Regions from separate parts of the Pseudomonas sp. S2_B07 genome, predicted to be linked through region 1. Evidence: predicted binding sites of a transcription regulator. Region 1 holds the regulator's gene; the other holds the start of a gene.
The links. The regulator FliA, encoded in region 1, starts transcription of late flagellar genes. The targets are predictions, from matches to a motif close to CTAAAGTTTNNNNNNNNNNNGCCGNTAA.
Positions count from the first base shown of each region.

Region 2: the regulator FliA is predicted to act here: its motif matches at 3,300-3,327, upstream of AB4N43_RS23930 (methyl-accepting chemotaxis protein).

Region 1 is NZ_CP162769.1:1,850,820-1,856,760, reverse strand. It holds gene flhA (flagellar biosynthesis protein FlhA) at 1-140, shown strand, start outside; gene flhF (flagellar biosynthesis protein FlhF) at 152-1,486, shown strand; gene fleN (flagellar synthesis regulator FleN) at 1,603-2,433, shown strand; gene fliA (RNA polymerase sigma factor FliA) at 2,430-3,170, shown strand; gene AB4N43_RS08630 (chemotaxis response regulator CheY) at 3,338-3,709, shown strand; gene AB4N43_RS08625 (protein phosphatase CheZ) at 3,732-4,520, shown strand; gene AB4N43_RS08620 (chemotaxis protein CheA) at 4,575-5,941, shown strand, end outside.
Region 2 is NZ_CP162769.1:5,186,089-5,192,029, forward strand. It holds gene AB4N43_RS23915 (2OG-Fe(II) oxygenase family protein) at 1-110, opposite strand, end outside; gene AB4N43_RS23920 (inorganic phosphate transporter) at 315-1,934, opposite strand; gene AB4N43_RS23925 (transporter) at 2,100-3,122, opposite strand; gene AB4N43_RS23930 (methyl-accepting chemotaxis protein) at 3,441-5,063, shown strand; gene AB4N43_RS23935 (hypothetical protein) at 5,175-5,612, shown strand; gene AB4N43_RS23940 (GAF domain-containing sensor histidine kinase) at 5,609-5,941, opposite strand, start outside.

The DNA.
Region 1 (5,941 bases):
TGCTGGTGGCCGGCCCGGTTCGCGCCATGTTGTCGCGATTTGGCCGACTGGCAGTCCCGGGTTTGCATGTGTTGGCTTATCAGGAAATCCCTGACAACAAGCAAGTGACCATCGTTGCGACAGTAGGGCCCAACGGCTGAGGTAGTGGTTTATGCAAGTTAAGCGTTTTTTCGCCGCCGATATGCGTCAGGCCATGAAACTGGTTCGTGATGAGCTGGGCGCCGATGCCGCCATTATTGGCAATCGCCGGATCGCCGGCGGTGTCGAGCTGACGGCTGCGCTGGATTACAAATTGTCGGCGCTGGCCCCGCGCGTTCCGAACATGGAACTCGAGGATGAGCTGCGCAAGACCCAATCGCGCATTGTGACTGCCCAGGCCGAATTGAGCCTGCGTGGCGATGGCGAGACCGAAGGCGACAAGACCACCAATCGCCAGTTGTTCGCCGGCCTGCCACTGACCGCTGCCGAGCCACTGATCGAACCGACCTACGCCGAACCGCGTCGCTCGGCGCCTGCCCCGGCACCGGCTGCTGGCGGCGTTGATCCACGTGCGTTCGACTCGATGCGCTTCGAACTCAACAGCCTGCGTGAACTGATGGAAGTACAGCTCGGTTCGCTGGCCTGGAATCAGCTGCAAGGCAGTCGTCCGGCCCAGGCCAACCTTTGGCGTCGCCTGCAACGCATCGGCCTGTCCGGCCCGTTGTCGCGCGATCTGCTGGCCATGATCGGTGATATCGATGAGCCCCGTCAGGCCTGGCGCATGTTGCTGGCGCACCTGGCGCGGATGATCGCCACACCGGAAGTCGAGCCACTGGAAGAGGGCGGCGTGATTGCCATGGTCGGCCCTGCCGGCATGGGCAAGACCACCACCCTGGCCAAGCTCGCTGCCCGTTACGTGCTCAAGTACGGCGCGCAGAACATCGCGCTGGTGAGCATGGACAGCTTTCGCATTGGCGCCCAGGAGCAGCTCAAGACGCTGGGGCGCATTCTCAATGTGTCGGTGACCCACGTCGATCCGGGCCAGTCGCTGGTTCAGGCGCTGGAGCCGCTGCTGCGCAAACGCGTGGTGCTGATCGATACCGCAGGCCTTCAGGCCAGCGATCCGGCCCTGCGCATGCAGCTCGAAAGCCTGGCCGGGCGTGGCATCAAATCAAAAAATTACCTGGTGCTCGCAACCACCAGCCAAAAACAGGTTCTAACAGCCGCTTATCACAGTTACAAGCGCTGCGGGCTCGCTGGCTGCATCCTGACTAAACTGGATGAAACGGCAAGTCTGGGCGAGGTGCTGAGCCTGGCGATCAGTCATGAATTGCCGGTGGCGTACCTGACCGATGGTCCGCGGATTCCGGATGATTTGCATCTGCCGCGCCGTCATCAGTTGGTCAGTCGCGCCGTGAGCGTGCAAATGCAGGAAGAACCCAGCGAAGAAGCCATGGCTGATATGTTCGCTGATATTTACCACAGCCCGACCAAGCAGGTTGGCTAAGGTAGTCATGAACAGTTTTTGTACCTACATCGATGGTCTGCCATGCATTGTTCCATTTGCGAACGCGCAGCCAGTAATGTGGCCTCCGTCTATGCAAGACAAGGTAAAGAAATAACATGGGCAGCATGCATCCCGTACAGGTGATCGCGGTGACCGGCGGCAAAGGTGGCGTCGGCAAGACTAACGTGTCAGTGAATTTGTCACTGGCCCTGGCTGAACTCGGCCGTCGCGTCATGCTGTTGGACGCTGACCTGGGCCTGGCGAACGTCGACGTTCTGTTGGGACTGACACCCAAACGTACCCTGGCCGACGTGATCGAAGGCCGCTGCGAGCTGCGCGACGTTCTGTTGCAGGGCCCGGGCGGTATTCGAATTGTTCCGGCCGCGTCCGGTACCCAGAGCATGGTTCATTTGAGCCCGGCTCAACACGCCGGCCTGATCCAGGCGTTCAGCGACATCGGCGACAACCTCGACGTATTGGTGATCGACACCGCTGCGGGCATAGGTGACTCGGTAGTCAGCTTTGTTCGCGCAGCGCAAGAAGTCTTGCTGGTGGTCTGCGACGAGCCGACCTCGATCACCGACGCCTACGCGCTGATCAAACTGCTTAACCGCGATTACGGCATGAACCGCTTCCGTGTCCTGGCCAACATGGCCCAGAGCCCGCAAGAAGGTCGCAACCTGTTCGCCAAGTTGACCAAGGTCACCGACCGCTTTCTCGACGTTGCCTTGCAATACGTCGGCGCGGTGCCTTACGACGAAAGCGTGCGCAAGGCTGTGCAGAAACAACGTGCCGTGTATGAAGCCTTCCCGCGTTCCAAGTGCGCCCTGGCGTTCAAGGCCATCGCGCAGAAAGTTGATACCTGGCCGCTGCCTGCCAACCCGCGCGGGCACCTTGAGTTTTTCGTCGAGCGCCTCGTGCAACAGACCGCAGGACCCGTCCTATGACAGCCAGTGGCTACAACCTCTACAAGAAGTCGGCACGTGACGCGCAGTACGAGCTGATCGAGCGTTACGCGCCACTGGTCAAACGCATTGCTTACCACTTGCTGGCCCGTCTGCCGGCCAGTGTCCAGGTTGAAGACCTGATCCAGGCCGGGATGATCGGCCTGCTCGAAGTATCGACCAAATACGACGCCAGCAAAGGCGCCAGTTTCGAGACGTACGCGGGCATACGAATCCGCGGCGCCATGCTCGATGAAGTACGCAAGGGGGACTGGGCGCCACGTTCGGTCCACCGAAATACCCGTATGGTCAGTGACGCAATTCGCTCTATTGAAGCTAAAACCGGCCGTGACGCTAAAGATCACGAGGTTGCGGCCGAACTCCAATTGAGTCTCGACGATTATTACGGGATTTTGAACGACACCCTGGGCAGCCGCTTATTCAGTTTCGACGATCTGTTGCAGGACGGCGAACACGAAGGGCTGCACGAGGATGGCGCGAGTGCTCATCTCGAGCCGTCACGCGATCTGGAAGATGAACGCTTCCAGGCGGCGCTGGCGGACGCGATTGCCAATTTGCCGGAGCGCGAGCGACTGGTGTTGGCGCTGTACTACGACGAAGAGTTGAATCTCAAGGAAATCGGTGAGGTCCTGGGGGTCAGCGAATCGCGGGTCAGCCAGTTACACAGCCAGTGCGCGGCCCGTTTGCGGGGGCGTTTGGGGGAGTGGCGAGCGCGCTGAAGGCAGTGTGGGGACACTGCGAACGGGGCTGGTGCGGATTTGAACGGCACCGGTCGCGATCTGTTGTGCTCCAGACAGTCATCGAGTGAATTGCCGAATTGATTGAAATGGCGCGTCCAGGTGCTGGGCGCGTTTAAGACTGCTTGGAGGTCGAATTGGACAAGAACATGAAAATCCTCATCGTTGATGACTTCTCAACGATGCGGCGGATCATAAAAAACCTGTTGCGTGACCTTGGGTTCACCAACACGGTCGAGGCTGACGATGGCACTACCGCCATTCCGGTTCTCAACAGCGGGAGCATCGACTTTCTGGTAACGGACTGGAACATGCCTGGCATGACCGGTATCGATCTGCTGCGCCACGTGCGCGCCGATGAAAAGCTCAAGCACCTGCCGGTGTTGATGGTGACCGCTGAAGCCAAGCGCGAGCAGATCATCGAAGCGGCCCAGGCCGGTGTAAACGGCTATGTGGTCAAACCCTTCACGGCCCAGGCGTTGAAAGAAAAAATCGAGAAGATTTTCGAACGCATCGGTTGATCCACTGCGCCACGGGGGAGCTATGGAGCATAAAGAATCTTCACAGGGCGATTTTGAATCGACCCTGAAAAAACATGCCGTCGAACTGGTCGCCAGCCTTGAAAAAGGCAGGTTCGGCGAGGCTGTGCAACTGATCCATGAGCTCAATCAGACCCGTGACCGTGGCCTGTATCAGGAAGTGGGCAAGCTCACTCGCGAGCTGCACAGCGCGATCGTCAATTTCCAGATTGACCCGAACATGCCGCAAGCCGAGGAAGTGTCGCAGATCACGGACGCCACCGAGCGCCTGGGGTATGTGGTCAAGCTGACCGAGGCCGCGGCCAACCGCACCATGGACCTGGTGGAAAGCGCCACGCCGCTGGTCAACAGCCTGAGCGAAGAAGCCCAGGCGTTGAGCACGGACTGGAGCCGGTTCATGCGCCGCGAAGTCGGGGCTGAAGAGTTCCGTGAGCTGGCCCGCCGCGTCGACGGTTTCCTGACACGCAGCACCGAGGACAACCGCACGGTGTCGAGCAACCTCAACGACATCCTGCTGGCTCAGGATTACCAGGACCTCACCGGTCAGGTGATCAAGCGCGTGACCCAGTTGGTCACCGAAGTTGAAAGCAATTTGCTCAAGCTCGTCCTCATGGCCAGCCAGGTAGACCGCTTTGCGGGTATCGAACATGACCGTGAATCGATGCTCGCCGAAAAAGATCCACAAAAACATCTCTCTCAGGGTGAAGGTCCGCAGATTCATGCCGATAAAAGAGAAGACGTTGTGTCCGGTCAGGACGATGTGGACGATTTGCTATCCAGCCTGGGATTTTAGCGTTTCAGCATTCTAGGTTTTTTAGGTTTTTAGACCTGTAGGAGCACCCCCTTAATGAGCTTCGGCGCCGATGAAGAGATCCTTCAGGATTTCCTGGTTGAGGCCGGCGAGATTCTAGAGCAACTGTCCGAACAACTGGTCGAGCTGGAAAGCCGACCGGATGATGCGGACTTGCTCAATGCAATTTTTCGCGGTTTTCACACTGTAAAAGGGGGCGCCGGCTTCCTCCAGCTCAACGAGCTGGTGGAGTGCTGCCACATCGCCGAAAACGTGTTCGACATCCTGCGCAAGGGTGAGCGTCGCGTCGATTCGGAACTGATGGACGTGGTCCTCGAAGCGCTGGACGCGGTGAACAGCATGTTCGGCGAGGTCCGCGAGCGCAGCCCGGTTACGGCGGCGACACCTGAATTGCTGGAGGCCCTGGCCCGTCTGGCCGAGCCGCAAACGGCAGATGAAGCTGCACCGGCTGCTCTCGTGGCTGAAGCACCTGCCGCCGAAAGCGAATCGGGCGACATCACCGATAACGAATTCGAGCAACTGCTGGACTCGCTGAACGCCGTCAAGGCTCAGGCCGAAGCGCCAGTGGCTGCAGCACCAACGCCTGCCAGCGATGCTGCTGCCAGCGACGAAATCACCGATGCCGAGTTCGAGTCGTTGCTCGATCAATTGCACGGCAAAGGCCAGTTCGCCGTTGATGCCGTGGCCCCTGCGCCAGCCGCACCGGCTGCGCCAAAAGCGGCGGGCGACAGCTCCGACATTACCGACGACGAATTTGAAGCACTGCTCGACCAGTTGCACGGCAAAGGCAACTTTGCGGTGGATGCGCTGGAGTCGGCCATTGCTTCGGTACCGGCTACACCTGCGCCAACTGCGGCGGCGGTGGGTGGGGATCTGATCTCCGATCACGAGTTCGAATCGCTGCTCGACGAATTGCACGGTAAAGGCAAGTTCACCGATGTGGCGACAGGCACTGTCGTCACTGCCCCGGCGCCCGCTGCCAAGGCAGCGGCACCGGCGGCCAAGGCACCAGAACCGAAAGCCGAGGCACCGAAACCGGCTGCCGCTGCCGCTGCTGCACCGGCCCCGGCCCGTGCTCCGGCTGCGCCGCCACCGGAAAAACCGGCGAGCGAAGCCGAGACCACCGTGCGGGTCGATACCGCGCGTCTCGACGAAATCATGAACATGGTCGGCGAACTGGTACTGGTGCGTAACCGTCTGGTTCGCCTGGGTGCCAACAGTGCCGACGAAGCCATGTCCAAGGCGGTGTCGAACCTCGACGTGGTCACGGCTGACCTGCAAACCGCGGTCATGAAGACCCGGATGCAACCGATCAAGAAAGTCTTCGGGCGCTTCCCGCGCCTGGTTCGCGACCTGGCTCGCCAGCTCAAGAAAGAGATCAACCTGGAACTGGTCGGCGAAGA
Region 2 (5,941 bases), 3.2 Mb from region 1:
GCACACAGCTCTTTGGCCGCGCGCAGCTGAGTGTTCAGGAAGATGTCGCCGGCGTAGATGGCTTCTTTGAAGTCAGCTTTTTGCTGAAGCTGATTGATATACAGATTCACGATCCCACTCCTGAATGCATCGAGTCTCTTAAGAATCGGCAACACGTTAGCAAACTGAAGTGCTAACGGGCGGGTAGTGGATCAATAAATGCGTAATCGCCTGTATTTGCGACGAAATGCTTTTTACCCGGCAAAAAAAATCCCTGTAGCCGCTGGCGCAGCCTGCGTCCGGCTGCGCCAGCGGCTACAGGGGGTTGTGTCGATTTAGAACAGTTTGGTGAACAACCAGTACAGGCTGCCCGACAACATGATCGCCGCGGGCAAGGTCAGCACCCAGGCCATCAGCAGGTTGCGGATGGTTTTCATCTGCAAACCGCCGCCGTTGGCGACCATGCTCCCGGCCACACCCGACGACAACACATGGGTGGTCGACACCGGCAGGCCGAACATATCCGCCGCGCCAATCGTCAGCATCGCCACGGTTTCCGCCGAGGCGCCCTGGGCGTAGGTCAGGTGGGTCTTGCCGATCTTCTCGCCAACCGTCACCACGATGCGCTTCCAGCCGACCATGGTGCCCAGGCCCAAAGCAATCGCCACGGCGATTTTCACCCACAACGGAATGAAACGCGTCGAGTTGTCGATCTGCTGCTTGAACAGTTGCAGTTTGCCGCTGGTGTCGGCGTCGAAATTACCGACTTTGTTCTTGTCCATCAGGCGAATGGTTTCGCTGGTCAGGTACATGTCGTTGCGCACGTTGCCCACGGCCTCGGCCGGCACTTTGGACAGCGAGCCGTAACCCTTGACCTGGGCGCCGATGCTGCCGGTGAGGGCGGCGAGTGCCGGGATCAGCTGCGGCGTGGCTTCCTTGCTGCGCACGTATTCGGACAGCACCGGACGCGGGTCGGCCGGGGCCGGTTGTGGCGCCGCCTTGACCAGCGCTTGCTGGGTCACTTCTGCTACGGCGGCGAACTGCAGCGCCTGGTCGGCCGGCATGGTGCGGTTCAGCGCATAGGCCATGGGCAGCGTGCCGACCAGGATCAACATGATCAGGCCCATGCCTTTCTGGCCGTCGTTGGAACCGTGGGCGAACGAGACACCGGTGCAGGTCACGATCAACATCCCGCGAATCCACCACGGCGGTGGCGTGTTGCCGACCGGCGCCTTGTACAGCGCCCGATTCTTGACGAACGCACGCAAGGCCAGCAGCAACAGCGCGGCAAAGCCGAAGCCCACAAGCGGCGACAACAGCAACGCGTAGCCGATCTTGGTCGCCTGCGCCCAATCCACACCGCTGGTGCCGTCGTGACCGTGCATCAGGGCATTGGCCACGCCGACGCCGATAATCGAACCGATCAAGGTGTGCGACGACGAGGCCGGCAAGCCCAGCCACCAAGTGCCGAGGTTCCACAGGATCGCCGCGATCAACAGGGCGAAGATCATGGCGAAACCGGCGGAGGAACCGACTTGCAGAATCAGCTCCACGGGCAGCAGGGCGATGATGCCGAACGCCACCGCACCGCTGGACAGCAGCACGCCGAGGAAGTTGAAGAAGCCGGACCACGCCACCGCGAAGTTCGGCGGCATCGAGTTGGTGTAAATCACCGTGGCCACCGCGTTGGCGGTGTCGTGGAAACCGTTGACGAATTCAAAGCCCAGCGCGATCAGCAGTGCTACGCCCAACAGCAGAAACGGGGTCCAAGTGGTGACCACCGTACCGAGTTCGCTCATGTCGTGCATCAGGCTGTAAGCGGTGAACAATAGCCCGCTGGCCAGCACCCCGAAAAACACCACGAGGGTAAGCAGGCTAGGCTTTTTATCGAGTTGAGGTTTGGCGCTACGGACAGCGGATGCCTGAGTATCGGCGGGGTAGGAAGGCGTAGCCATAACGAACAATCCTGATGAGGGAGGTGTATCAGGGATAGTCGTTGCTAATTGTTACAGAGAGACTGCGTCAGATCAGGGTTTAGGGTTTTTGCTATTCCGTTAATCAGAATTCCCCCGCAACCTGTAGCAGCAGGCTTCGCCAGCTGCTGCAGGTTGCGGGGAGACTTAGTAATCCTGGCGCTTGCGAAACGCCCAGCGTCCGGCCAGCACGGTAAAGGTTGCGACCAGTGCCACCAGGATCCAGAACCCTTCCGGGTCGCCGGACAGAGGGATGCCGCCGACGTTCATGCCAAAGAAACCGGCAATGATGTTGATCGGCAACGCCAGCACCGTCACCACCGTCAGCGTAAACAGCGTGCGGTTGCTCTGCTCGTTGAGGTTGGCGGCGATTTCTTCTTGCAGCAGTTTGATCCGCTCACCCAGCGCCGTGAGGTCGTTGATGATCAGTGCAAACTCCTCGGTGGACTTGCGCAGCTCCTTGACGTCCTCCTTCTGCAGCCATTGCGGTGGCCGATTGAGCAAGCGCAGCAACGACCCCGGCTCCAGCGCCAGCAGGCGTTGCAGACGCACCAGCACGCGGCGGTTGGCACCCAGTTCGGCGCGGTTGGTCGACAGCCGCGACGACAACAGTTCATCTTCGATCTGATCCACACTCAAGCTGGTCTTGCGCACGATTTGCGTCAGCACCTCGCCCTGATCGCGCAGCAAATGCACAAGCAACTCCAGCGGCGATCGAAAACATTCACCGGCCTTCACCGAAGAGCGCAGCTTGTCCACCGAGTGCAGCGGTTGCAGACGGGCACTGATGATCAGCCGACTGCGGGCGCACACCCACAGGGTCGAGACATCCGAGGAGACCATGCTGCTGAGGTTGAACACCACGTCGTTGACCACCGCCAGCAAGGCTGAATCCACATGTTCGATGCGCGTCGAACGCGAGCCTTCGTGCAGCGCCTCGAAAAATTCCTCCGGCAATTCCAGATGACTTTTCATCCAGCGCTCGCACGCGGCGTGCGCCAGGTTCAGGTGCAGCCAGAGGAATTCTTGGCTGTCGTCGGGTTGTTGCAGGTATTGCAGCGCTTTGGCCGAATCGATCTCGCGACCACGTTCACCGGGGCGAAAACTGAAACCGTAGAGCAGGCCGAACAGGTCCGTGTCGCGATGGCTTTGGTCGATGCTGTGGTTCATGAGTGCTCGCAAGGGGGCGCTATCGCTCTATGTAGCAGCTGGCGAAGCCTGCGGCTGCAGGGTCGAGTTGTGGCGGGTTTACAGGTTCACCTGAGCCGCATCATCGCAAGGATTCTTGACGGTTGTGTGACGGATCAATGAAGGCCAAATAGTGGCTCTACCGACGGTCGGATTGGATTAAAGAACCGCTCTGGCACGCCGATCTCGCTTACGTTAACGTGCGCGCCTTTGGCCACGAGCCAAGTCGCAGACAGGGACGTCCGGACACCTTTCACGCCATGTCACGGCGTGTCTCACCCCTGTCATGAGTATCACTCGATGCTGCAAAAATCCCTGAGAGCACAAATCCTCGCCTTGTTGAGCGGCAGCCTGCTGGCGATGTTGCTGATCGCTTTGGCTTGCTTTCATTTCCTGTCCAGCGGTGTTCAGAGCTACGCGAACCTGATTGACGGCCCGCTGCACACTTCCCAGTTGATCGATGAAGCCAACCTGCAATTCAAGGTGCAGGTTCAGGAATGGAAAAACGTCCTGCTGCGCGGCAAGCAACCGGCGGACCTGGACAAATACTGGAAGCAATACGAAGACCGTCAGCGCGATGTGCAAAGCATCCTCGGTGAACTGGCCGGGCAGAAGGGCATCGAGCCGCAACTCAAGACCCGCATCGAACGCCTGCGTGATGAACACCGCTTGCTGGGCACTGCCTATCAAAAGGGTCGCGATGCCTACGTCGCAGCCGGTGCCGACCCGACTGCTGGCGATACCGCTGTGAAAGGCGTGGACCGCGCGGCCAGTGATCAGATGAGCGAACTGGTTGTCGAACTGCGCAAACAGGGCGCCGAGCAGTCGAAGCTAATCAGTGCCGACGCTGACCGCACCGTGTTGCTGGGGATCATCGTGATGCTCGCCTCGGGCTTGCTGATCGGTCTGTTGAGCCTGTGGCTGGTCAACCGCAATCTGGTTGAACCGATTCGCAAACTGATCGACTACGTGGCGCAACTCAGCCAGGGCAAATTCGCCGATCGCGTGGCCAGCACCCGTCAGGATGAGCTGGGCAAACTGGCGGTCGCCGCCAATACCCTGCGCGATTTCCTCGCCGACACCTTCAGCCATTTGCAGCGCAGCGCCAAGGACCTCGACAGCGCCAGCGGCGAACTGAACGCCATCGCCAGCCAGATGGCGGGTGGCACCAACGAGCAGTTCAACCGCACTGATCAGGTGGCCACGGCGATGAATGAAATGTCCGCGACCGCGCAAGAAGTTGCGCGTCACGCCGCCGACGCCGCACGCGCTGCCGACGACGCTGACCAGTCCGCGCAACAGGGCGAAAAAGTCATGCAGGGCACCATCCATACCATCACCCAGATGCGCGGTGAAATCTCCAACACCGCCACGGTCATTCGTCAGCTGGAAACCGACAGCGGCCGCATCGGCAAGGTGCTGGAAGTGATTCGCGGCATCGCCGAACAGACCAACCTGCTGGCGCTCAACGCCGCCATCGAAGCGGCCCGTGCCGGTGAAGCCGGGCGCGGTTTTGCGGTGGTCGCCGATGAAGTGCGCAGCCTGGCCCAGCGCACGGCGGCGTCGATCATCGAGATCAACCAGATCATTCAGACCGTGCAAACCGGCGCGGTGGACGCGGCCCAGGCGATTGAAAGCGGGCAGTCACGCAGTGAAGAAAGCGTGCAGCAAGTGACCGAGGCCGGCGCCATGCTGGAGCGGATCACCCAGGCCGTCGAAGCGATTCGCGACATGAACCGCCAGATCGCCACCGCTGCCGAAGAGCAGACCTCGGTGGCCGAGGACATCTCGCGCAACCTTACCGAGATCACCAGCATCGCCAGTACCAATCTGGACAACGTGCAACGCACCGAAGCGGCAAGCCACAACCTGCACGGGGTGTCGTCGCAGTTGAATGAAGTGACGGCGCGTTTGAGCGCGTAAGACCGACGGCTGTGTACCGGCTCGCTTACCGAGTCGGTACACAGTCGATCTCAAGTGCGGCCGGGCCATGTCGATGTGGGAGATACCCAAATCCCACACTGGATACATCCCATGGTCAGCATCACCTCTGTCTCGATCAACCAGACCCTCACCACCTCCACCAGCAAAACCGCGATCAGCGATCCCGCCGCCGACACCTCCGTCACCGCCACTACCGAGACGCCTTCCGACGACAGCAAAGTGGCCGCCGGTGGCGCTCCCGCGTCGAGCGACAGCAGTTCCAGCAGCAGCGAAGAATCCGATGCGGTGAAAGCCTTGCGCAAGCAAATCGCCGAACTGCAAAAGCAGATGCAGGAACAACAGCAACAGCTGCAAGCAGCCCAGGCAAAACAGGAAGATGCCGACGCCAAAGCCGCTGATGTCGCGGCGGCTCAGTCGCAGGTGGCGACCACCTCAGGTTCGTTGCAGACAGCAACGGCGGCGTTGTTGCAGGCGTTGCAGGACGCTGATTCCAGCACGTCGGGTTCGCTGGTCAGTACCAGCGCCTAAGCCTGCACAGGCAGTGTGAAGGTAAACGTCGTGCCCTGTAGCGCGGTCGAAACCACGTCCAGTTTTCCACCGTGGGACTGCGCAATCTGACTGGCAATGTACAAGCCCAATCCGAGGCCGGTCTGCGGCGTATCGCTGGCCGGTCGCGAGTAGGGGCGGAACAGGTAGGTCAATGCGTTCTCGGCAATCAGCCCCTGATTTTTTACGCTCAGGAGGAAGTGCCTGTCCTTGATCTGCGCATTGACCTCGACAGGACCTTGGGGATCGCCGTGGATTACCGCATTCGCCACCAGATTGGACAGCAACTGGGCGACCCGCTCGCGGTCGCA